Regions from separate parts of the Halomonas sp. C22 genome, predicted to be linked through region 3. Evidence: predicted binding sites of a transcription regulator. Region 3 holds the regulator's gene; each other region holds the start of a gene.

Region 1 (7,743 bases), on a different contig from region 3:
CAGCGGTCGATACGTGGCATGAAGTGATAGCGTTGTGCCGCGGGTAAAAAGCTTCCGGGGGCAATCAACTGGCCATGCTCTTCCAGGCGTATCAAGATCTCCTGATAGCCTTTGTTTCGCGTGCATACTGGGTGAACCGGTTGCGCGAACAGACGGAAAGTGTCGTTATCCAGTGCATTTTGCAAGCGCTGTACCCACTGCAGCTCTCCGTGCCTCTCCAGCAGCAGGCGGTCGTCGGGCTGGTAGCAGTGAATCCGGTTGCGGCCTGCCTCCTTGGCGCTATAGCAGGCGGCATCGGCTGCGTGGAGTGTTTCCGCCAGACGCCGAGGTTGCGTCGGAGTAATGGCAACGAGCCCGATACTGACACCGATGCCGAAGGTGTGTTCTTGCCAGGCAAAGCGAAACTGCTCGATGTCGCTGCGCAGCGCTTCGCAAATCAATTTGGCTTTTTCCAGCGGGCAGTCGGGCAGCAGCAGCGCAAACTCGTCGCCTCCCAGGCGTGCCACGGTATCGCTGTTGCGGACATGCGCTTTCAGTTTGCGAGCCACCTGTCGGAGCAGTTCGTCACCCGCCTGATGACCACAGGTATCATTGACGATCTTGAATTGGTCGAGATCCAGGTAGCATAGGGCATGGTCGCTTTCCGTCTGTGTCAGCAGCTTGGCAAGGAGGGCCTCGAAGGCGCGTCGATTGACAAGCTCGGTGAGGTTGTCGTGGGAAGCTTGATAGCTGAGTTGTTCGGAGAGCTTGCGCGTCAGGCTGACATCCTGAAAGACCACGACGGCACCCAGAGTAATGCCGCTGCGCGAGCGAATAGGCGAGGCGCTGTGCTGGATGGGGTAGCGCTTTCCATTGCGGTTCAGCAGCATGCCGGGGTCGGTGTATTGCAGTGGGCGGTGCTGGGTCAGGACATGGCGGGCCGGATTGTTGATTGGTTCGTCGCTATGTTCGTCACGCAGCTGATAGATACGGTGAATCGGTTTGTTCAAGGCTTCGCTGGCGTCCCAGCCGGTCAGGCGCTGCGCTTCGCTGTTCATGAAAGTAATGTTGCCACTGGCATCGCAGGTGATCACCCCGTCGCCAATGGAGGCGAGCGTGGTGCGAGCAAGGTCGCGCTCTCGATTCAGCTGCTCTTGCAGCAGTTTTCGCTCGGTGATGTCCCGCACCATGCCTGAACGTTCCGAGTGTGACCCCGCAGCCCCCTCGCTGACCTGGATTTCGAGATAGCGCACTTGCTGGTCTTCGGTACGTCGCTTGATTTCCAGACGTGTGCCGGGGGTCAATGGCCGATGAGGAAGCAGCGTGGTAATGGGTTGCCCGACGAGCTGCTGTGCCTGAACGCCGAACAGTGCTTCAGCGCCGGGGTTGAGGCTGGTGAGCGTGCCATCTGCCTGCCAGGTCAAGACGCCGTCACGCAAATTACGCAGCATGACCCGGGTATGGCCCACGGCGCGCTCAAGCGCGGCGGATACTCGATTGTAGCTGGCAGCGATTTCCCCTACCTCGGTAAACGGGTCGGCATCGATGCGCTGGCGCATGTCCCCCTGGCGCTCATGCTGGCGCATGTGTTCCAGAAGTTGATGCAGTTCGTTCCGGGCACCGTGTTCTGCCAGGTTGAGCCCCATTTTCTCTGCCTCCGGTGAAACCCGCAGAGGCATGATGCGCTTGCTCGCTTGCAGCAGTAGCCAGGCGACGCCAAAGCTCCATGCGCCGCACACGATCACGCCCATGAGCTGAACATGAAACTGCTCCCAGCGGCTCAGCGAGGTTCCCAGCGCCTCCAGGTTAGCCACCCAGGGCAGTGCCAGCGTGCCCCAGATGCCGGTGACCAGGTGGGCGGGAATGGCGCCTACGGCATCATCGATGCGTTTTTTGAGCAGCCACTCACTGGCCGCCACCATCAGCACGCCGCTAATGCTGCCCAGCATGAAGGCCGCGTGCAGCGACAGGGCATGAGCGCCTGCCGTGACCGCGACAAGACCGGCAATGGCACCGTTGATGGCATACATCACATCGGCATAGCGGCGAATGCGCCAGCCCATCAGCATGGACGACAGAATGCCGCCAGCCGCCCCCAGCAGCGTGTTGGCGATGATGCCGGGAATGGCGCTATTCATGGCCAGGGTGCTGCCGCCATTGAAGCCAAACCAGCCCAGAATCATGAACAGTGCGCCCAGCATGGCCAGCGGCAGGTTGCCCGCCGGGAACGGGTTGGCATGAACGCCATCGCGAAAGCGCCCGGTGCGGGGGCCGATCACCAGGACGGCGGCCAGGGCCACCCAGCCGCCCACGCTATGCACTACCGTTGCTCCGGCAAAGTCGACGAATCCACGAGCGGCCAGCCAGCCAGGCGTGCCACCGAGTAAGCCTCCCCACGCCCAGTGGCCAAACACTGGGTAGATCAATAGTGCTATCCAGAAGGCTGTCCATAGGTAGCCCAGGAAAGGCATGCGCTCCGCCACTGCGCCCGCCACGATAGTGGCTGCGGTGGCGCAGAACATGGCTTGAAAGATGAACACGGTCATCAGCCAGGCGTTGCTGGCCTCCATTTCCCAGCCGAATAACGACAGTCCCAGCCAACCCCCCTGTGAAACACCGAACATCATGCCAAAGCCGATCAGCCAGAAAACCGTCACCGAAACCGCGAAGTCGGCCAGGTTTTTCATGGCGACGTTGATGGCGTTCTTGGTACGGGTAGTGCCGGCTTCCAGGCACAGAAAGCCTGCCTGCATGACGAACACCATGGCGGCGGCCCAAAGGACCCATAAAGTGTCGAGAAGCCTTGTTTCCAGCATCACTGTCATCTGCCTCTCCTTGTCGCTGCATGGTGCGGCGTATGCGCTAATTTGGTGCTTTGTCGGAAGGTGAAGGGATCACCGTCGAGTGACGAGGCAGGCAGCCCCGTCAGCGTGACGAGCGCTTCAAGCACTGCTAACGTGAATGAAGCAATTGTCGTGCCGTGGCTAGTGGACTCATCCTTATTTTTGATTTTTACGTTAATAAAAACTGAAATGATGATTTAAAACAGTATTTATGACTGTGTAATTGCTGTTTGATTGGTGATATTTTTCAATATGTTGCGGCGCTGCCAGGACGGGCTGGTAGTGGCATCATCTTTCAATGAGGAGTGCATCAAAATGGCGCGTCAAACAGTGGTTTTAGGGGCAGGGATGGTCGGCGTCAGTATCGCCTGGCAACTGCAAAAGCGCGGTTTTCAGGTCACCTTGATCGATCGCCGCCAGCCTGGTCGTGAAACCTCGTTCGGTAACGCGGGCATCATCCAGCGTGAGGCGGTACGGCCGTATCCGTTTCCTCGCGATATGAAAACCATTTTGAGCGTGCTGCCCAACCGTCGTGTCGATATTCGCTATCGGCCCACCGGCATGGTCAAGGCGGCTTCTCCGCTGCTCAGTTATTGGCATCATTCGTCGTCGCGGCTCTACAAGAAGATCGTCCCGGAGTACGCGTCGCTGATTCAGCTGTGTCTCGACGCCCACGCGCCGATGATCGAAGCGGCAGGTGCCGATGCGTTGGTACGTCGCGAGGGCTGGCTGGAGATCTATCGAACCCCCGAGAAGCTGGCCAAGCGTGTCAAGGAAGCAGAGGAAGCCCGCGATCTCTATGGTGTGCAGTTTGCGGTGCTCGACCGCCAGGGGGTTGCCGAAAAAGAGCCCCAGCTGGGAGAGCAGATCATCGGAGCCATCCATTGGCTGGACCCCTGGACCGTTGCTGACCCCGGTGGCCTCGTGGCAGCCTACGCAGAGTCGTTCGTGGCTTTGGGTGGCCAGCTGGTACAGGCGGACATCACCGACGTCAGCCAGCAGGGGGCGCAGTGGCAGGTGAGCACCGGCACCGACACTTTCACGGCAGATGACGTGGTGATGGCACTAGGGCCCTGGGCGGGAGAATGGATGAAGCCGCTGGGCTACCACTTCCCGACATTCGTCAAGCGTGGCTACCATATGCACTACGCCACACAGCCCGATACCAAGCTGCATTACTGGCTGATGGATGCGGAAGTCGGTTATCTTCTGGCCCCCATGAATGCAGGCGTGCGGCTGACCACGGGAGCGGAGCTGGATCGTCTGGAATCGCCTGCCGACGAAGAGCAGCTAGGGGCGGCAGAGAGCGTGGCGCGAACCATTTTTCCGCTGGCCGATCGCAAAGACGAACGTGCCTGGAAGGGCGCGCGTCCTTGCCTGCCGGACATGAAGCCGGTAATTGGCCCTGCACCACGCCATCCTGGCCTGTGGCTGGCGTTCGGTCACGGCCACCAGGGCTTTACGCTGGGGCCTGCTACCGGCCAGCTGCTGGCCGACATGATGGAGAATAAACCGACAGCCATCGATATGGCACCGTTCCGCGCGGACCGCTTCTAGATGTCAGGTCGCTTTCCGGTTTGCTTGGCGTCTGGAAGGGATGTTTGCTAGGCTGTAGATGAAATTCCGCCAGATGGAGGTTCCGCAATGGATGTCGCGGTCAGTAATACGGTCAGCACTGCGCTTTACATGAACCAGGCGCAAACGGTCGAGCAGGCGCAGATGCAAATGTTCAGAGATGCGCTGGAGCAGCAAGCCGATCAGGTCACGGAAGTATTGGCTTCGGCCGATGCGGCAGCGCAGCCTGAGCTTGCTCAGGAAGGTAGCGTCGGTACGCAGATCAACACCTTCGCCTGAAGCTCTCGCTTTTTGATCCCCAAACGCCGACCTTGTCGGCGTTTTTTGCTTTGGTATGCCGCAGGCAGGGAGTTGCGTTACCATAGGCGCACCCCGCCACTGGTCTGGCGCTTATTTGGTTATTACGCAGTCCCCCTATTTAGAGAACTCCATGTCTGACGCTCAATTAGCGCGCGAAGCAGAGCTACGCCGCACCTTTGCCATTATTTCCCACCCTGACGCCGGTAAAACGACCATCACCGAAAAAATGCTGCTGTTCGGAAACGCCATTCAGATGGCCGGTTCGGTGAAAAGCAAGCGCAATGATCGCCACGCGACGTCCGACTGGATGAAGATGGAGCAGGAGCGGGGCATTTCGGTGACGACGTCGGTCATGCAGTTCCCCTACGGCGGACGCATCGTCAACCTGCTGGACACTCCAGGACACGAGGACTTCTCGGAAGACACGTACCGCACCCTGACCGCCGTCGACTCCGCACTGATGGTCATCGACGGGGCCAAGGGTGTCGAAGATCGCACCATCAAATTGATGGAAGTGTGTCGATTGCGTACCACGCCCATCCTCACCTTCGTGAACAAGATGGACCGCGATATTCGTGATCCCATCGAAGTCATGGATGAAGTGGAGACGGTGCTCAATATCCAATGTGCCCCGATGACCTGGCCCATTGGCATGGGGCGGCACTTCAAGGGTGTCTATCATCTCTACAACGACGTGATTCACCTCTATACCCAGGGGCAGGGCAGCCGTATCCCTGACGACAAGCGTATCGAAGGGTTGGACAACCCGGAGGTGGATGCGATTCTGGGCGAAGAGCAGGCCGAAGAGCTGCGCATGGAAGTCGATCTGGTGCGCGGCGCTTCCCATGAGTTCGACCTGGAAGCGTATCGTCGTGGTGAGCTGACCCCGGTCTATTTCGGTACCGCCATGGGTAACTTCGGCGTGCGTGAAATGCTGGACGGCTTCGTCGAGTACGCGCCATCGCCCCAGCCCCGCGAGACCGATACTCGAGAAGTCACGGCCAAGGACGATCGCTTTACCGGTTTCGTTTTCAAGATCCAGGCCAACATGGACCCGAACCACCGTGACCGCATTGCCTTTCTGCGGGTGTGTTCCGGCAAGTACGAAAAGAACATGAAGATGCGCCATGTGCGCATTGGCAAGGACGTCAAGATTGCCGATGCGCTGACCTTCATGGCCTCGGACCGCTCCCACGTCGAGGAGGCCTGGCCCGGCGATATCATCGGCTTGCACAACCATGGCACCATTCAGATTGGTGACACCTTTACCGTGGGTGAAGACATGCGCTTCATGGGCATCCCGCACTTCGCGCCGGAGCTGTTCAAGCGCGTGCGCCTGAAAGACCCGCTGAAGATGAAAGCACTTCAGAAAGGCCTGCAGCAGCTATCGGAGGAAGGGGCTACTCAGGTCTTCATGCCGGTGGATAACAATGATCTGATTCTTGGCGCAGTAGGTACGCTGCAGTTCGACGTCGTTGCACACCGCTTGAAGGAAGAGTACAAGGTCGACTGTCTCTACGAAGGCGTCAATGTGCAGACGGCTCGCTGGGTCTATTGTGACGATGCGAAGATGCTGGAAGAGTTCAAGCGCAAGGCAAGTGCCAACCTGGCGATCGACGGCGGTGGCTACCTGACCTATATCGCCCCGACCCGGGTCAATCTGCAAATGACCCAGGAGCGCTGGCCGGATATCCGTTTCCAGCCGACCCGAGAGCACTAATCTCAAGACTCGCCTCAAGACGCCTACCCAAACGAGAGCGCTTGCTATGCTCATTGACGCCCACTGCCACCTGGATGCCGCGGAGTTCGATGAAGACCGAAAGGCCGTCATTGCCGCGGCCAGGGCCGTGGGCGTCACGGGTTTCATCGTGCCTGCCACGGTGCGCCAGCGCTGGCAGAATGTGCTGGCGCTGGGCGAGAGCGAAGGGGTCAGTATCTGCCTCGGGCTTCACCCCTATTTCATTGCTCAGCATCACACCGATGACCTGGTGGCGCTGGAGGCGCTGGTCAAGCAGCAGTTGACCCGCCCAGAAACCGCCCTGGTGTCGATTGGCGAGTGTGGTATCGATGGCCGCTTCAGCGAGAGTCTCTCGCCGCAATGGGAATATTTCGATGCCCAGCTCGGTATCGCGAGCCGTTGTCAGCTTCCCCCCGTCGTGCACTGTGTGAAGGCCAACGATGACGTGGCCAAGCGGCTTCATCAATGTGCACTGGCGAGGCCCGGCATGATCCATGCCTTTGCCGGTTCTTACCAGCAGGCCGCAAGGTTTCTGGATGCGGGGTTTGTACTGGGGCTGGGAGGCGCCGTCACCTACGCTCGTGCTCAGCGCCTGCATCGTGTGGTGGCCACATTGCCGGATGACGGGTTCGTGCTGGAAACCGATAGCCCCGATATGCCGCTGAGTGGCTTCCAAGGGCAGCGCAATGAACCTTCGCGCGTGAAGCACGTCGCTGAGCAGGTGGCTAAGCTGCGTCAGCAATCGCTGGAACACGTCGCAGCGCTGAGCAGTGCCAACGCTGCGCGCATTTTTGGCCTGTGAGTGCTGCCCCGCTGGTGTCAGCTCAATTGAGCCGCTAGCGCTTCAGGGTCCAGGCGCTCGACGGGGTAAGGCAGCGCGTGCAGGCTCACTGGCTGCGCTTGCCAGTAGACGGAGATCTGCTCCTCCGCCACTTTGGTATTCATGACCGCCAGCAACTCTATCTGCTGCTCGTCACTGAACGCGCTGTTGACGACTTCACCCAAGGCTTTCCCTTCCTGATCCACCAGGCTGTCGCCTATCTGGGGTAATGCGCTGGCGCTCACGTGCGCATGCACCAGGCGTTTTTTGACCTGGCCGCGAAAGTGCGCCCGAGCGACGACTTCTTGCCCGGTATAGCAGCCCTTTTTGAAGCTGATGCCGCCCAGCGCTTCCCAGTTGAGCATTTGTGGCAGGAAGTGATCCTGCTGTGCCGCCGTCAACCAGGCGAGGCCGCTACGGATATCTGCCAGCTGCCAGGCTTGCTGTTGCCCCTCTTGCGAAACATGCTCTGGGGGTGTGGTTTCCAG
Region 2 (7,743 bases), on a different contig from region 3:
CTGCTCGCGGGCCTGTTCCAGTTGGCGGCCAATGGCGCGCTCTTGCGCCTGACGCGCTTCCAGAACCTCATGGGCACGCAGAATATCGAAGTAGGCGCTGACCACGTCGATGAGCAGCTGCTGTTCCGTCGCGGCCAAAAGGTAGACCTGCTGATCGATCTGGCGCTCGGCCTGGTTGAGCTCCTGGCGCGTCACGGCATTGAACAGCGCCTGAGTCGCTTCCAACGACAGCGATGCGGTGTTGTAACGGTCATCGCTGACCCCCACCGCGGCCTGGTCGGCACCCACGCCGACGCCCGCCCCCCGCGCAGAACCCTGGCTTTCGTACTGCTGGTTGTGCACGACACTACCGGAGGCATTCACCTGAGGCAGCAAGCCGCCGCGCGCCACGTCCCGGCCCGCTTCCACGCCAGAAAATTCGGCGCGTGCCGAGGCAAGGGCAGCGTTGTTGTTCAACGCATCGCGGGTGATGGTGACCAGGTCGGCCGCTTGGGCAGGCAGAATGAAGGAGGAGGTCAGCACGGCCAGTAGCAAGGGGCGTAAAGGGGCATTGACTGCCCAGTGTGCTAGTCGCATGGGATTGCCTCTAGGTGTCAACGTTGGAAGACGCGCAGCGCCAGTCTGAAAGAGTGGGCATTATAGTTACATTCATGTATGTATGCTAGCCTTGAACTTGGCGAATTTGTGTGTACAAAGTGCCTGCCCAGTCCAGCACCTTTTACCTTAGTCCAATGCACCGTTGGCAGGGGGCTTTTTACATTCACGACGCCTGAATCGACGCGGGTCGATGCCCCACTTTTGCAGCCGGGAGGCCAGCGTCGTCGGTTTGACGCCCAATAGCTCAGCCGCCCCGCCCGCGCCAGAGATCTTGCCCTGTGTCGCTGCCAGCGCCTTCAACACGTTGTCCCGCTGGTGCTGCTGTAGCGCCTGTTCGGTCATCGGTGTCTCGGCAAGAGGCTCGGCGCCCTTGTCACGCTCCGCCATGACCTGCCCCGGCACACTGGGCTCAGGCGGCAACAGGTCGTCGAAGCAGAGTCGGCGGTCCTGGGTCACGATCACCTGTCGTTCGATGACGTTTTCGAGCTCGCGGATATTGCCAGGCCATGGATAGCGGGTCAGCAGCTCCAATTGAGCCGGAGGAATACGCACGCCCGGCTTGTTGAACTTCAAGCAGGCGCGGTGCAGAAAATGTCGCGCCAGCAAGGGCACGTCCTCGATGCGCTTGCGCAGCGGCACTGAATCGATGGGAAACACGTTGAGCCGGAAATAGAGATCCTCTCGGAAATGCCCGGCGTCGATCATCTCTTTCAAATCACGGTTGGTGGCCGCAATCACGCGCACGTCCACCTCTCGGGTGCGGTTGTCCCCCACTCGCTCGAACTGCTGATCCTGCAATACGCGCAGCAGCTTGCTCTGCAGCTCCAGCGGAATTTCTCCTACCTCGTCAAGAAACAGCGTGCCGCCGTGGGCCAGCTCGAAACGCCCCGGACGATCCTGCATCGCCCCGGTAAAGGCCCCTTTGACATGGCCAAAGAACTCGCTTTCGAACAGATCTCGCGGTATGGCGGCACAGTTGACCCGAATCAGCGGCCGGTCGCTGCGCCCACTTCCGGCATGAATGGCCCTGGCGATCAGCTCCTTGCCCGTGCCGGACTCACCGCTGATCAAGACGTTGGCCCCGGTCGGCGCCACCATGGCAATCTGCTGGATCAATTTGGCCACCGCCGGGCTGTTGCCCACGATATTGCGGTGATTGACCTCTGCCTTGATCTCCTCCTGAAGGTATTCGTTCTCCAGCTCCAGCCGCCGCTTCAGCGACTCGACCTCCTCTAGGGCATCGCGCAGCTGCTGCTCTGCCCGTTTGCGTTCGCGGATATCGCGAAACAGCACCACGGCCCCCACCAGCCGCCCCATCTCGAAAATGGGGGTGCTCGTATACTCGACGGGAATCGCCTCACCGTTCTTGTGCCAGAACACTTCATCGTCGACGTGGTGCACCTGGCCATCGCTGAACGAGGCATGAATGGGGCACTGCTGCACCGGGAAATGCGAGCCATCGGCATGGGTATGGTGAAACATCAAATGCGCATCGTGGCCCACCATGTCCTCGGTGCTCCAGCCCAGAATGCGCTCGGCCGCTGGATTGACGAAAGTGGTTCTGCCCTGCGCATCCAGCCCGTAGATGCCCTCTCCGGCAGCGCTGAGAATCAGCTGGTTCTGCCTTTCGATTCGCTCGAACACCTGCTCGACGCGCTGCCACCCTACATCCCCCTGGCGATGCTGACGCCCCAGCTCGGCCCGGGCGCGCCGCTGCTCGGCCTTCTGCCGGTCGATCAGGGTCAACAACAGCCGCGGGGTGTCCGGCAAACGCTCACCGAAGACTTCTACCCGGCGTGGCTGACGCACGCTGTCCAGCACCACCAGGTCATCCGACCACGCCTGCCCGGTAGTCAATACCTCATCGGTAAAGCTGACCCACAGCGGCAAGGAGGCACTCAACCGATGGCTGAACGGCGACGCCCGCCAATCGCCCTCTTCCAGCATCAACAGTTGGCAGGCCGCCGCATTGGCAGCCACCAGCTCATCGGCCAGCGGGTCGATCACCAGCATGGCCAGCGGGGCATGGCTGGCCATGAGCTTGAGCGACGGCTCGCTCATCAACGGCTCGGTCGTCATGGGCATGGGGGGCATCTGCATCTCCTGGCGATGGCGTCGACATACCCACTACCCATACAAACAACGGGCCAATAACGATATTTCGTCATTTAAACAACGAAATATCGTTATTAACGAAAAATCGTTGTTTTCAAGCATGGCCTCCAAGATTCCACCAAATACCATAACTCATTGAATTTATGAATCTTTAAACAAAACGGACGGTTGTGGCACACAAGTCGCACTAACGAAACAGTGCCGCAACGCTCTGTTTCGCACCAAGACGGCGCAGCTAGAAGCCCATTTGCTCCTGAGAGGTGAACGCCCATGAAAGAGAACAATGACCACAGCAGTCTCGGCAACCCTTTCGATCACCGTCAATCGCTGATCCATGGCCGCCAGTGTGATTGCCACCAGTGCCACCCTGCCCGCCCCAGCGCACCTTCCCATCAGGCCACCCTGGCCGGTGGCGAAGCGCCGCCCAGCAATGCCGAACAGATCATGGACCGAGTCGTGGAGAGCGCGCTGGTTCGTGGCATCTTTGGCCATAGCGACATGCACCGCCGGCAATTCATGAAGCTGGTGGGTGGCGGCACCGCGGCGGCTGCCCTGGCCACGCTGCTGCCCATGGAGTCGATCAAGGCGGCGATCAAGGAGAACCTCGGCCCGCTGGAGAAAACCGAGCTGGACATCGGCTTCATTCCGATCACCTGCGCCACGCCCATCATCATGGCCCACCCCATGGGGTTTTATGAGCGTTACGGCCTGAACGTCAATGTGATCAAGACCGCTGGCTGGGCGCTGATTCGCGATAACTCGCTGAACGACCGGTACGATGCCGCTCACATGCTCTCCCCCATGCCGCTGGCCATGAGCCTGGGGGCAGGCTCGACCCAGCGGGCCTTCGTGACGCCTGCCATCGAGAACGTCAATGGGCAAGCCATCGTGCTGCACAACGACCATCAGGACAAGCGTGACCCGCAGCAGTGGAAAGGCTTCACCTTCGGCGTGCCCTTCGAGTACTCCATGCACAATTTCCTGCTGCGCTACTACGTGGCCGAGCATGGCCTGGACCCGGATCAGGACATTCAGATTCGCGTCATTCCGCCCCCCGAAATGGTCGCCAACCTGCGCGCGGGCAACATCGATGGGTTTCTCTCCCCCGACCCGTTCAATCAGCGCGCCGTGTTCGAGCGCATCGGCTTCATTCATCTGCTCACCAAGGAGATCTGGGACGGCCACCCGTGCTGCGCCTTTGCCACCAGCGCTCGCTTTGCCCAGCAAAACCCCAACACCTACGGCGCGCTGCTGCGGGCGATCATCGATGCCACCCAATACTCTTCCGACCCGGCCAACCGTTCGGAAATCGCAGAGGCCATTGCCCCGACCAACTACCTGAACCAGCCAGTCACGGTGATCGAGCAGGTGCTGACAGGACGCTTTGCCGATGGCCTGGGCAATGTTCAGAACGTGCCGGACCGGATCGACTTCGACCCCTTCCCCTGGCAATCCATGGCCGTCTGGATCCTGACCCAGATGAAGCGCTGGGGCTACATCGAGGGCAGCGTCGATTATCAGCAGATTGCCCGGGATGTCTTTTTGGCCAGCGAAGCACGCACGGTGATGAACGAGCTGGGCTACGACGCCCCCGAAGAGACCTCGCGCAACTACCAGATCATGGGCAAGACCTTCGACTACACCGACCCCGAAGGGTATCTGGCCAGCTTTGATATCCGCAGGAGCTAATCATGGACCGTACCACCACCGACTGGAACATCAGCCTGAATGCACGGGCTGCCTTGTTGGCCTTCGTCCTGCTTGCCGTGCTGCTGGGGCTATGGGAAGGACTCGACCGCTCGCCGCTGCTGGGCGGCACGGAAGAGCTGAGCGAGTACGAACTGCTGCTGGGCGGGGCCGATGAAACGGCCCGCGTTCCCCCGCCGTCGGCGATTTTCGAGCGGGCCTGGGAGCAGCTTTCCAACCCTTTCTATGATGCAGGCCCCAACGACAAGGGGATCGGCATCCAACTGGGTTACTCCCTTTACCGCGTGCTCAGCGGCTATCTCATGGCCGCCGTGGTGGCGATCCCCATCGGCTTTCTGATTGGCATGTCACCGCTGGCGTATAAAGCGCTCAACCCGTTCATTCAGGTCTTGCGGCCGATTTCTCCCTTGGCCTGGATGCCTCTGGCGCTGTTCATCATTCGGGATGCCGAAGCCTCGACCATCTTCGTGATCTTTATCTGTTCCATTTGGCCGATGCTGCTCAATACCGCCTTTGGCGTGGCTGGCGTGCGCAGCGACTGGGTGAACGTGGCACGCACCCATGAACTGTCGCCGCTGCAAACGGCCTTCAAGGTCATTCTGCCCGCCGCGGCCCCGACCATTCTGACCGGCATGCGTATCTCCATCGGTATTGCCTGGCTGGTCATCGTCGCCGCAGAAATGCTCGTGGGGGGTACCGGCATCGGCTACTACGTCTGGAACGAGTGGAACAACCTGGACCTGACCAGCGTGATCTTTTCCATCCTGATGATTGGCGTCGTCGGCATGCTGCTGGATATGTCGCTGGGCTATGTCGCCCGTTTCGTCACCTACGCCGAATAAGGAGCCTGTCATGAGTCATGCCTTTGTAGAGGTGCAGAAGGCCGCCAAACGCTTCCCCGGCGCTGGCAAGGACGCTGCACCGCTCACGGTCTTCGAAGACATCAGCTTTCAGCTCAAGAAGGGCGAGTTCGTCTGCATCATCGGCCACTCCGGCTGTGGCAAATCCACCATCATGAATGCGCTGGCCGGGCTGGATCAGTTCTCCGAAGGCTCCATGGTCATGGATGGCAAGGAGATCCATGGGCCGAGTCTCGAACGTGGCGTGGTGTTTCAAAACTACAGCCTGTTGCCCTGGCTCACCGCGCTGGACAACGTGCGCTTTGGCGTACGTGCCCGCTGGCCCGCCTGGAGCGAGCACGAGATCACCGAACACAGCATGAAATACCTGACCTTGGTGGGTTTGAAAGAAGTGGTCGGCCGCAAGCCCGCCCAGCTCTCTGGCGGCATGCGCCAGCGGGTCAGCATCGCGCGTGCGTTTGCCACCAAGCCCAAGTTGCTGCTGCTGGATGAGCCCTTTGGGGCCTTGGATGCCCTCACCCGTGGCGTCATCCAGGACGAACTGGTCAAGATCTGGAGCCAGGACCAGCAGACCGTGTTCATGATCACCCACGACGTGGACGAAGCCATTCTGCTGGCCGACCGTATCTTCCTGATGACCAACGGCCCCCAGGCGCGGATTGCCGAAGCGGTCGAAATCGACCTGCCACGGCCGCGCCAGCGGGCGGAGATCGTCAAGCATCCCCACTTTTATACGATTCGCAACTACCTCGTCGACTTCCTGGTAAACCGCTCCAGTGAGCTACGTACCCAGGAATTCGACGGCAAGGGCCTGCGCTACCCCACACCGGTCAACCCTGTGACCCTGGCAGAAGGCAGCGCCACGTCCGTCTCTACTCCGGCACCGACGACGGTGCCGCCCCAAGAAAAGCTGGTCACATTTACTCCCAAGGAGATCCGTCATGGATAAGCTTGAAATGCGTCACACCCTTCTTGCCGCCAAGGCACGCAAGCAAATGAGCTGGGACGAGATTGCCAGCGCGGTCGGCATGTCACCGGTCTGGGTGGCGTCAGCCTGCTACGGCATGAACAGTGCCAGTGCCGATGTCGCCCATAAACTGTGTGACGTGCTGGAAGTCGATGGCGACGTGGCCACCGCGCTGACCGCCTTCCCCACCAAGGCGTGGGATGAGGCCATTCCCCAAGACCCCTTCATCTACCGCCTGTACGAAGTGGTCGGCGTTTACGGTGAAACCCTCAAGGATGTCGTGCAGGAGAAGTTTGGCGACGGCATCATGAGCGCCATCGACTTCACCATGGAGATGGAAAAGATCGAAGACCCCAAGGGCGACCGCGTGCTGCTCACCCTGAACGGCAAGTTCCTGCCTTATAAGTCCTGGTAAGCCGCCTGGGCCCACCCCGTCCTGCTGCCACGCCAGCGCCTGTCGATGAGACAGGCGCTGGCGTTATGGTGCATAGAGTGAACGGCATTTGCAGCAATGGGTATTAAAGCGAGTGACGCTGCGCCAACAGCGCCAGGTAGCGCCGATACGCCTCATGGTACGCGGCCACACGCTGGGGTTCCGGCTCTGCCAGTGAGGCAGCGTCCAGGTGCACCAACCGCTCGCAGAGCGAGGCCAGGCTCACTCCCTCGGGGCTCAGGTCGCACCAGGCCGCCTGAATGGCGGCGCCCAGAGCGGCGGCATCGGTGATCTCAGGGCAGATCACTTGAGTATTGGTCATGTCGGCCACCATTTGCCGCCACACGGGGCTGTTCGCACCGCCGCCGATCAGCCGAATCTGGCGGGTACCCGCGGCCAGTTCTCCCAACAGTTCCAGCCCGTAGCGCAGGCCAAAGGTAGCGCCTTCCATCACCCCACGACACAGGTTGGCCTGGGTCATGTTCACGCTGGTCAAGCCCAGAAAGTCGCCAGAGGCATCCGGCAACATGGGTACCCGTTCCCCGTTGAAGAACGGCAGTACCGTCACGCCTTCGGCGCCAATCGGGGCGCTGGCCACCCGCTCGCCAAAGGCCGCCAGATCCAGCCCGAACAACTCGCGCACGCGGGTCGTTGCCGAGGTGACGTTCATGGTACAGATCAGCGGCAGCCAGCCACCGTGGCTGGCGCAGAAGTTGGCCACCATGGCGCTGTCGCAGACCACGGGCTCGGGCGAGTAGGCACATACCGTGCCGGAGGTTCCCAGGCTCAAGGTAATCAAGCCACGGGTAATATTGCCGGTGCCAATCGCCCCCATCATATTGTCGCCACCGCCGGAAGAGACGATCACGCTATCGCTCAGCCCCAGCTCTTGCGCTACCAATGGGCGGACTCGACCAACGGGCTCTCGGGGCCCGATGAGGCGTGGCAGCACGCGCTCAGGGTCGAGTTCTGGCGCAATGGCGGCGAACACCTCTTTTTGCCAGCGCTGGGTACGGGTGTCGAAATAACCAGTGCCCGAGGCATCGCCTGCCTCGGTGACCCGC
Region 3 (7,743 bases):
AAAGCTCGGCAGGCGACAGGTGGCGCGCTCCGCGCAGGCCCACGGCCTGCAGCTTCATCAACACCAGGTCACGAATCATGGTATCGGGCAGGTCGGTATGCACGCGTAGTGGAAAAGCGACGTTCTCGAAGACATCCAGATCGGAAAACAGCGCGCCACTCTGAAACAGCATGCCCATTCGCTTGCGCAGCGCAAACAGCGCCTTGCGAGACAGCCGATGCACGTCCTGCCCATCGATCAGCACGCGCCCCCGATCAGGCACCAGTTGCCCGCCGATCAATTTCAACAGGGTGGTCTTGCCGGTTCCGCTGGGCCCCATGATGGCAGTGACTTTCCCACGCGGAATGCTCATGCTCACGCCACGAAAGATATCGTGGTCGCCGCGGGAAAAGTACACATCCTCCACCTGGATAAAGGGCATATCCGTCATGGGCATCACACCCCTCGTTCGCTCGCCGACGCGGGCATGTCGAGCCCGGATCGGCGGTTTAAAAAACAGTGTTTTCGAAATATTATCGAACATCGTATCCTAACGCCACCCACAGGAACAGCCACGCGCACCTTGCCTGCTGGCCACGGCCTGCCAGTGGTTTGGCTAAAAGCCGCCGCAAGATGTTATTCTTGAAAACTATCAACCGTGATGACGAGAACGAGACCGACCATGCCCCAGCCTCCCACCCCACCCAGCTCACTGCGTGAAAGCGCACTGCGGACACTGCAGATAGAGCAAGCCGCGATTGGCGGCCTGCAAGCCAAGCTGGACGAGAGCTTCGACCGTGCCTGCCAGCTGATCCTGGCTTGCAAGGGTCGTGTGGTGGTGACCGGCATGGGCAAATCCGGCCATATCGCCGGAAAACTGGCGGCCACCCTGGCCAGTACCGGCACGCCCGCCTTCTTTGTTCATCCCGGAGAAGCCAGCCACGGCGACCTCGGCATGATTACCCGGGGCGATGTGGTGCTGGCCCTGTCGAACTCGGGTGAAACCGGCGAAGTCACGGCTCTGCTGCCGCTGCTCAAGCGCTTGGGAACTCCCTTGATCAGCATGACGGGGCGCCCTGATTCGACCCTGGCACGTCACGCCGAGGCCCACCTGGACAGCGGCGTCGAACGTGAAGCCTGCCCACTGGATCTGGCCCCCACCAGCTCGACGACGGCAGCGCTTGCGCTAGGTGACGCGCTGGCCGTCGCACTGCTGGAAGCACGCGGTTTCACGGCCGAAGATTTCGCGCTCTCGCATCCTGGCGGCAGCCTGGGCAAGCGACTGCTGCTGCGCGTGCGTGATCTGATGCACGATGGCTCTCGGCTTCCTCGGGTTGCACTGGGCAGCCCACTGCGCGATGCCCTGCTTGAAATCACCCGCCAGGGGCTCGGCTTTACCTGCGTCATCGATAGCCAGGGCAGGTTGGCTGGTGTCTATACCGATGGCGACCTGCGGCGCACGCTGGACCAGTTTCACGACCTGCGCGACGTCAAGGTGGACGACGTCATGACACGGCCAGGCAAACGCATCGGCCCCGACGTTCTGGCGGCCGAAGCCGTGCGTATAATGGAAGATAGTCGTATCACGGCGCTGGCCGTGGTCGATGAACAGCAGCGCCCGATTGGCGCTCTGCATATGCATGACCTGCTGGCAAGCGGCGTTATCTGACCCATGATCCAATGATGGATGATACGGAGGCTCTATGGCCCTACCTGACGCACTTTTAGATCGTATACGCCGTGTAAAACTGCTGGCCCTGGACGTGGACGGCGTGCTGACCGACGGCCGCCTGTACTTCCAGGCCGATGGCATCGAAATCAAGGCCTTTCACACCCAGGATGGCCACGGGCTGAAGCTGCTCAAACGGGTCGGCATTCATGTCGCGCTGATTACCGGCCGTGACTCTCCCATGGTCAGTCAGCGTGCCGCAGCGCTGGGCATCAGCCATGTCTACCAAGGCTGTGAAGACAAGCTCGCCACCCTGCGCGGGCTATGCCAACGGTTAGACATTACCCTGGAACAGGTTGCGTTCTGTGGCGACGACCTCCCGGACCTCGCGCCGATCAAGCGCTCCGGCGTCGGCATCACTGTGCCCAACGCCCCCGACTACATGCACACCCACGCCGACTGGATTACCGATCGCCTGGGCGGGCATGGCGCCGTGCGCGAAATCTGTGACACGCTGCTCACCAGCCAGGGGCACTGGGACGCCGTACTCGACACTTATCTGCACGGTTCCGTCTGAATGGGCATCAGGGTGAGAAAACGCGTCTGGCTGTCGGGCCTGGTCATCACCCTGGGTGGGCTGTTGGTGTGGCTGGACCCACGCGCCCCTCAACAGCGTGAAGTAGACCCCGAGGCCCAGGCCCAAGAGCCCGGACACGTGCTGGAAAATGCCGAAATCACCCTGTTCGGTGAAGACGGCACGCTTCAGCAATCCTTGGTGGCACCGCGTCTGGTACATACCCCGCAGGCGGCCATGACCCACGTGACGTCACCACGCGCCACCCTGTTCGACAGCGAGCAGCGTGAATGGCTGGCCATTGCCGACACCGGCACCTTGAACATGGACTCCCAGGCGCTGACCCTGGCCGGATCCGCGCGCCTGCTGGCGCCGGACGAAGGCTGGCAGCTGGATACCGACCTGCTGCACTATGATGGACTGGAGCGTCATGCCTGGAGCGACACCCCTGTGGTACTGCAGCAGCCACCTCAACGCATCGAAGCCTCACGCATGGATGTCTGGCTGGACGACAGCCGTGTCAGTTTGATCGATAACGTGCGCGGCGTGCATCCGCCCGCCCCCCAATCTTCTCAGGAGTCGCCATGAACGCCCTGCTTCGTACGGCACTGTTCGCCCTTGCCGTTCCCATGGTGGTAGGCGTACTGCCTGCCGCTGCTCAACAACAGGCCCCCGTTGAAGTGGAAGCCGACCGCCTGGACCTGGACCAACGTGCGGGCACGGCGGTCTATACCGGCAACGTCGACATTCGCCAAGGTGAAATGCAGCTGCGCGGAGAGCGTGTCGAAATTCATCGCAACGAGGCGGGCGAGCTCTCCCGGGCCGTCGCCACGGGCGAGCGTGCCTACCTGCGCAACCAGCTGGAAGACCAGACGACGCCCATGGAAGGCTGGGCGCGGCGCATCGTCTACCATGTGTCCGAGCGGCGTGTAGAGTTGATCGACCAGGCCGAACTGACCCAGCAAGGGGATCGCTTCCAGGGTGGACGGCTCGAATACTTCATCGACCGCGGGGTGGTCCAAGCACGCTCCGATGTCAGCGGCAGCGCACCGCAACGCATCCGCATGACCTTACAGCCCGAGCAATAGAGAGAGCCCCTCGTGACAGCCATCAGCCCCGACACTGCAGCGGTCAAGACGCTCCATGCACAGCATCTGGCCAAGAGTTACAAGCGCCGCCGCGTGGTCAAGGATATCAACCTGGAAATTGCCCAAGGCAGTGTCGTTGGCCTGCTAGGCCCCAACGGCGCAGGCAAGACCACCTCGTTCTACATGATCGTCGGCCTGGTGAAGGCCGATGCTGGCAAAGTGGGCATCGACGATCTCGACCTGACCCGGGCGCCGATGCATGAGCGTGCCCTGGCAGGCATCGGCTACCTGCCTCAGGAAGCATCGATCTTTCGCAAACTGTCGGTGGCCGACAATATCATGGCCATTCTGGAAACGCGTCGTGAGCTCGACCGCAGCAGCCGAGAAGCCAAGCTCGAATCTCTGCTGGAAGATTTTCACATCACCCATATTCGCGACAACCTGGGCATGAGCCTCTCGGGCGGCGAGCGGCGGCGGGTGGAAATCGCTCGCTCGCTGGCCACCGAACCTGCCTTCATTCTGCTGGATGAACCATTTGCCGGCGTCGACCCCATTTCCGTGGGCGATATCAAATCGATCATACGCGCCCTCAAGAAGCGTCATATTGGCGTCCTCATCACCGACCACAACGTGCGTGAAACTCTGGATATCTGCGATATTGCCTACATTGTTGGCGACGGACACATCATCGCCAGTGGAAACCCCCAGGAAATCCTCAATAACCAGAAGGTACGCGACGTCTATCTGGGCGCCGACTTCCGGCTTTAAACAATGGCCCACGAAGACATTTTATTTAGTGGCATGCTTATTGCACTTGCACCAAACGGAGAGTCGCTCTAGGGTGGAGCTTTCTGATTAACGAGTGGTTCTCAGATGGTCATGAAAGCTTCTCTTCAACTGCGCATCGGCACACAGCTGACCATGACACCTCAGCTGCAGCAGGCCATTGCGCTGCTTCAGCTATCGACGCTGGACCTTCGTCAAGAAATTCAGCAGGCGCTGGATGCCAACCCCATGCTCGAGCAGGAAGATGAGTTTGGCGAACAGGCCGTCAGCGAGCCTCAGGAAGCCGAGTGGGCAGACAGCATCCCCAGCGAGCTTTCCGTAGACAGCGACTGGTCCGACACGTACCAGGACATGGGGAGCATGGGCGGCAGCAGCGAAGGCCCGGACTTCGAGCGTCAGGCGGCGGGGCAGAGCCTGCACGGTCACCTGCTTTGGCAATTGGCCATGACCGACTTCTCCTCCCGTGAACATGCCATCGCCGAAAGCCTCATCGATGCGCTGGATGCCAACGGCTACCTGACCCAGCCTCTCAACGACATTCGCGAGGGGCTCAAGGCACAAGGCCACGACGGCCTGAGCCAGCGCGAGGTCGAAAACACCCTGCTGCGCCTTCAGCAGTTTGAACCCACCGGAGTATTTGCCCGTGACCTGCGGGAGTGCCTGATGCTGCAGCTGGCCTCGCTGCCCGAAGACACCCCGCTGCTGATGCCTGCCAAACGCCTGGTACGCCAGTTTCTCGAAGCTCTCGGCAAGGACGACATGCGCTTGCTAAAGCGACGCCTGAGCCTCGACGACGAGCAGTTGGACGATGTCATCCGTTTAATTCGCAGCCTTGACCCCAGGCCTGGAAGCGCCTACGGCATCACCGACGACAGCTATGTCACGCCAGATCTGGTGGTACGCCACGATCACGAGGGCTGGCACCTGGAACTCAACCCGGAAGCGCTGCCTCGACTGCGTATTCAGCCCGACTACGCCAGCCTGATCAAACGCGCCGACAAGAGCCAGGACAACCAGTTTCTGAAAGAGCATCTCCAGGAGGCTCGCTGGCTGATCAAAAGCCTTTCGAGCCGCAACGACACCCTGCTGCGCGTGGGGCGCGAGATCATTGCTCGGCAGATCGGCTTTCTGGAGCATGGCGAAGAAGCCATGAAACCGCTGATTCTGGCCGATATCGCCGAAGCGGTGGAGATGCATGAATCGACCATCTCGCGGGTCACTACCCAGAAATACATTCATACCCCGCGCGGGGTGTTCGAGCTCAAGTACTTCTTCTCCAGCCAAGTCAGCGGCCAGGAAGGTGGCGACAGCCATTCCAGCACGGCCATTCGAGCACGCATCAAGAAACTGATTCAGGACGAGCCTCCGGGCAAGCCACTCTCCGACAGCCGTCTGGTCACCCTGCTGGAAGCGGGCGGCATTACCGTGGCCCGCCGCACCGTGGCCAAGTACCGTGAGTCGATGGGTATACCTTCGTCGAGTGAGCGCCGTCGTTTACGCTAGTTAAACGCTCTCGCCCAACAAACTCTCGACGAGGGCTTTGCAATGGCCCAAAAAGGGTTACAATCGAAGTACAGTCCGATGGATAAGGAGCACGTCAATGCAAGTAAACATCACTGGTCATCACGTTGAACTGACTGACGCCTTGCGTGACTACGTAAACGAAAAGCTGGAACGCGTTGAACGTCACTACGACAACATCACGACCGTCCAGGTCACCTTATCTGTTGAAAAGGAGCGCCAGCAAGCCGCCTGCACCCTGCACGCAGCAGGAGCCGACCTTCATGCCGAAGCGCTGGACAACGACATGTACGCAGCCATTGACGCCCTGGCGGACAAAATCGACCGTCAGCTCGTAAAACACAAGGAAAAAGCACAAGCCCGCGCCCAAGGCGCTGGCGTGCGTTAACCCGATGACGTTGGAAACCATTCTCCCCCCGGAGCGCGTGCTGTACGACGTGCCCGGGGGCAGCAAAAAAAGGGTGCTGGAGTTTTTCAGCACCTTTATCGCTCAAAACACGCCCAGCCTGGATAGCCAGGAAGTCTTCAGTCGATTGATTGGCCGTGAACGGCTGGGCAGTACCGGCATCGGCAATGGCGTGGCCATTCCCCACGCACGCAGTCCTCACTGCAGCACGCCCATTGCCGGTTTTCTCAAGCTGGCCGAACCCGTCGACTTCGATGCCATCGATGGTGACCCCGTCGATCTGGTGTTCGTGCTGCTGGTACCCGAAGAAGCCGATGATACGCATTTGGCGCTATTGGGTCAGGTCGCCACGATCATGAACGACGCAGCCACACGTCAGCAATTGCGCAATGTCAGCAGCCAGCGTGAACTGCTGACGCTGTTGACCGACAAGATTCGCGAGCAGGCTGCCTAGCGCAGCCTTTGCCGGGCAGCAAGGCCGTCGGTAACCCCCTATTCCTTCTCAAGCCAAGAGAGATGCGCTATGCAGCTGGTGATCATTAGCGGCCGTTCAGGGTCCGGTAAGTCCATCGCCCTACAGGCTCTGGAAGATCTTGGCTATTACGCCATCGACAACCTGCCTGCCATGCTGCTGGGCTCGCTGGTCGATGAACTGCGTCAACAGGGGGGGCGTACTCATTTGGCCGTCAGCATCGATGCGCGCAACTTGCCTACTGCACTGGAACAGTTGCCTGCTCTGCTGGAAGAACTACGCCAGCGTCAGATCCGTTTTCAGGTCATCTACCTGACCACGGACGCTCGCATTCTGCTGGAGCGCTACTCGGCCACCCGTCGGCGCCACCCGCTGACGCGGGATAGCGACATGACCCTGGAAGAGGCCATCAACAAGGAAGAAGAAACCCTGCTCGAGATTCGGGACCTGGCTGACCTGCTGATCGATACGTCGCGTCTTTCGGTACACGACCTACGCCGCCGCATCACCGATCAGGTTGCTCATCAGCGGCGTGACCAGTTGACCCTGACGTTCGAATCTTTCGGCTACAAACGGGGCGTACCCATGGATGCCGATATCGTGTTCGACGTGCGCTGCCTGCCCAACCCCTATTGGGACCCCAGCTTGCGGCAGTTCACCGGACGCGACGCCAACATCAAGGCCTTCTTGAGTGGCTACCCCATCGTCGATGACATGCGTGACGATATTCATGCCTGGCTGGAGAAATGGCTACCTGCTTACCAAAGCAGTCAACGCAGCTATATGACCGTGGCCATTGGCTGTACCGGCGGACAGCATCGCTCTGTCTACATGGTCGAGCAACTGGCGCAATCGCTGGTCAAGCGCACTGGCGCTATTCAGCTCAGACACCGGGAATTGGGCTTGCAGTACACGCTGAGCGAATTACCCGCTACCGTCGATGCCGCTTCTTCCACCCCTCCCAGCGACACGACGTCGCCCTGATATCACTCGGCAAAAAGGAACCAGAGTGCCTGAAAGAACCTTAACGCTGACCAACCAACGCGGCCTTCATGCCCGCGCCGCCACCAAATTGGTCAAGTGCGGCCAGCAGTTTTCAGCCCGCATTCACGTGTACAAACAGCAGCAAAAGGCCGATGCGGCCAACATCATGTCGCTGCTGATGCTGGCGGCCCCCTGCGGTACGTCACTCACCATTACCGCAGAAGGTGAAGACGCCGACCAGGCCCTCGATGCCATCCAGGCCCT

Evidence for each region. The regulator sigma-54, encoded in region 3, starts transcription at its own class of promoters, with help from an activator protein. The targets are predictions, from matches to a motif close to TGGCACNNNNNTTGCTNT.
Region 1: a site for sigma-54 is predicted at 2,943-2,960, ahead of amt (ammonium transporter). Genes of this name have one in related genera too.
Region 2: a site for sigma-54 is predicted at 2,884-2,901, ahead of FEU76_RS07190 (CmpA/NrtA family ABC transporter substrate-binding protein). Genes of this name have one in related genera too.

What each region holds. Positions count from the first base shown of each region.
Region 1 is NZ_VBVC01000004.1:236,566-244,308, forward strand. It holds gene amt (ammonium transporter) at 1-2,804, opposite strand, end outside; gene FEU76_RS10470 (NAD(P)/FAD-dependent oxidoreductase) at 3,138-4,379, shown strand; gene FEU76_RS10475 (putative motility protein) at 4,467-4,676, shown strand; gene FEU76_RS10480 (peptide chain release factor 3) at 4,828-6,417, shown strand; gene FEU76_RS10485 (TatD family hydrolase) at 6,464-7,237, shown strand; gene ygfZ (CAF17-like 4Fe-4S cluster assembly/insertion protein YgfZ) at 7,255-7,743, opposite strand, start outside.
Region 2 is NZ_VBVC01000003.1:112,968-120,710, forward strand. It holds gene FEU76_RS07180 (TolC family outer membrane protein) at 1-576, opposite strand, end outside; gene FEU76_RS07185 (sigma 54-interacting transcriptional regulator) at 724-2,682, opposite strand; gene FEU76_RS07190 (CmpA/NrtA family ABC transporter substrate-binding protein) at 2,983-4,401, shown strand; gene ntrB (nitrate ABC transporter permease) at 4,404-5,261, shown strand; gene FEU76_RS07200 (ABC transporter ATP-binding protein) at 5,272-6,228, shown strand; gene cynS (cyanase) at 6,221-6,661, shown strand; gene xylB (xylulokinase) at 6,765-7,743, opposite strand, start outside.
Region 3 is NZ_VBVC01000006.1:154,593-162,335, reverse strand. It holds gene FEU76_RS12960 (ABC transporter ATP-binding protein) at 1-430, opposite strand, end outside; gene FEU76_RS12955 (KpsF/GutQ family sugar-phosphate isomerase) at 662-1,648, shown strand; gene FEU76_RS12950 (KdsC family phosphatase) at 1,683-2,225, shown strand; gene lptC (LPS export ABC transporter periplasmic protein LptC) at 2,226-2,810, shown strand; gene lptA (lipopolysaccharide transport periplasmic protein LptA) at 2,807-3,310, shown strand; gene lptB (LPS export ABC transporter ATP-binding protein) at 3,332-4,078, shown strand; gene FEU76_RS12930 (RNA polymerase factor sigma-54) at 4,184-5,599, shown strand; gene hpf (ribosome hibernation-promoting factor, HPF/YfiA family) at 5,697-6,005, shown strand; gene ptsN (PTS IIA-like nitrogen regulatory protein PtsN) at 6,010-6,477, shown strand; gene rapZ (RNase adapter RapZ) at 6,547-7,479, shown strand; gene FEU76_RS12910 (HPr family phosphocarrier protein) at 7,505-7,743, shown strand, end outside.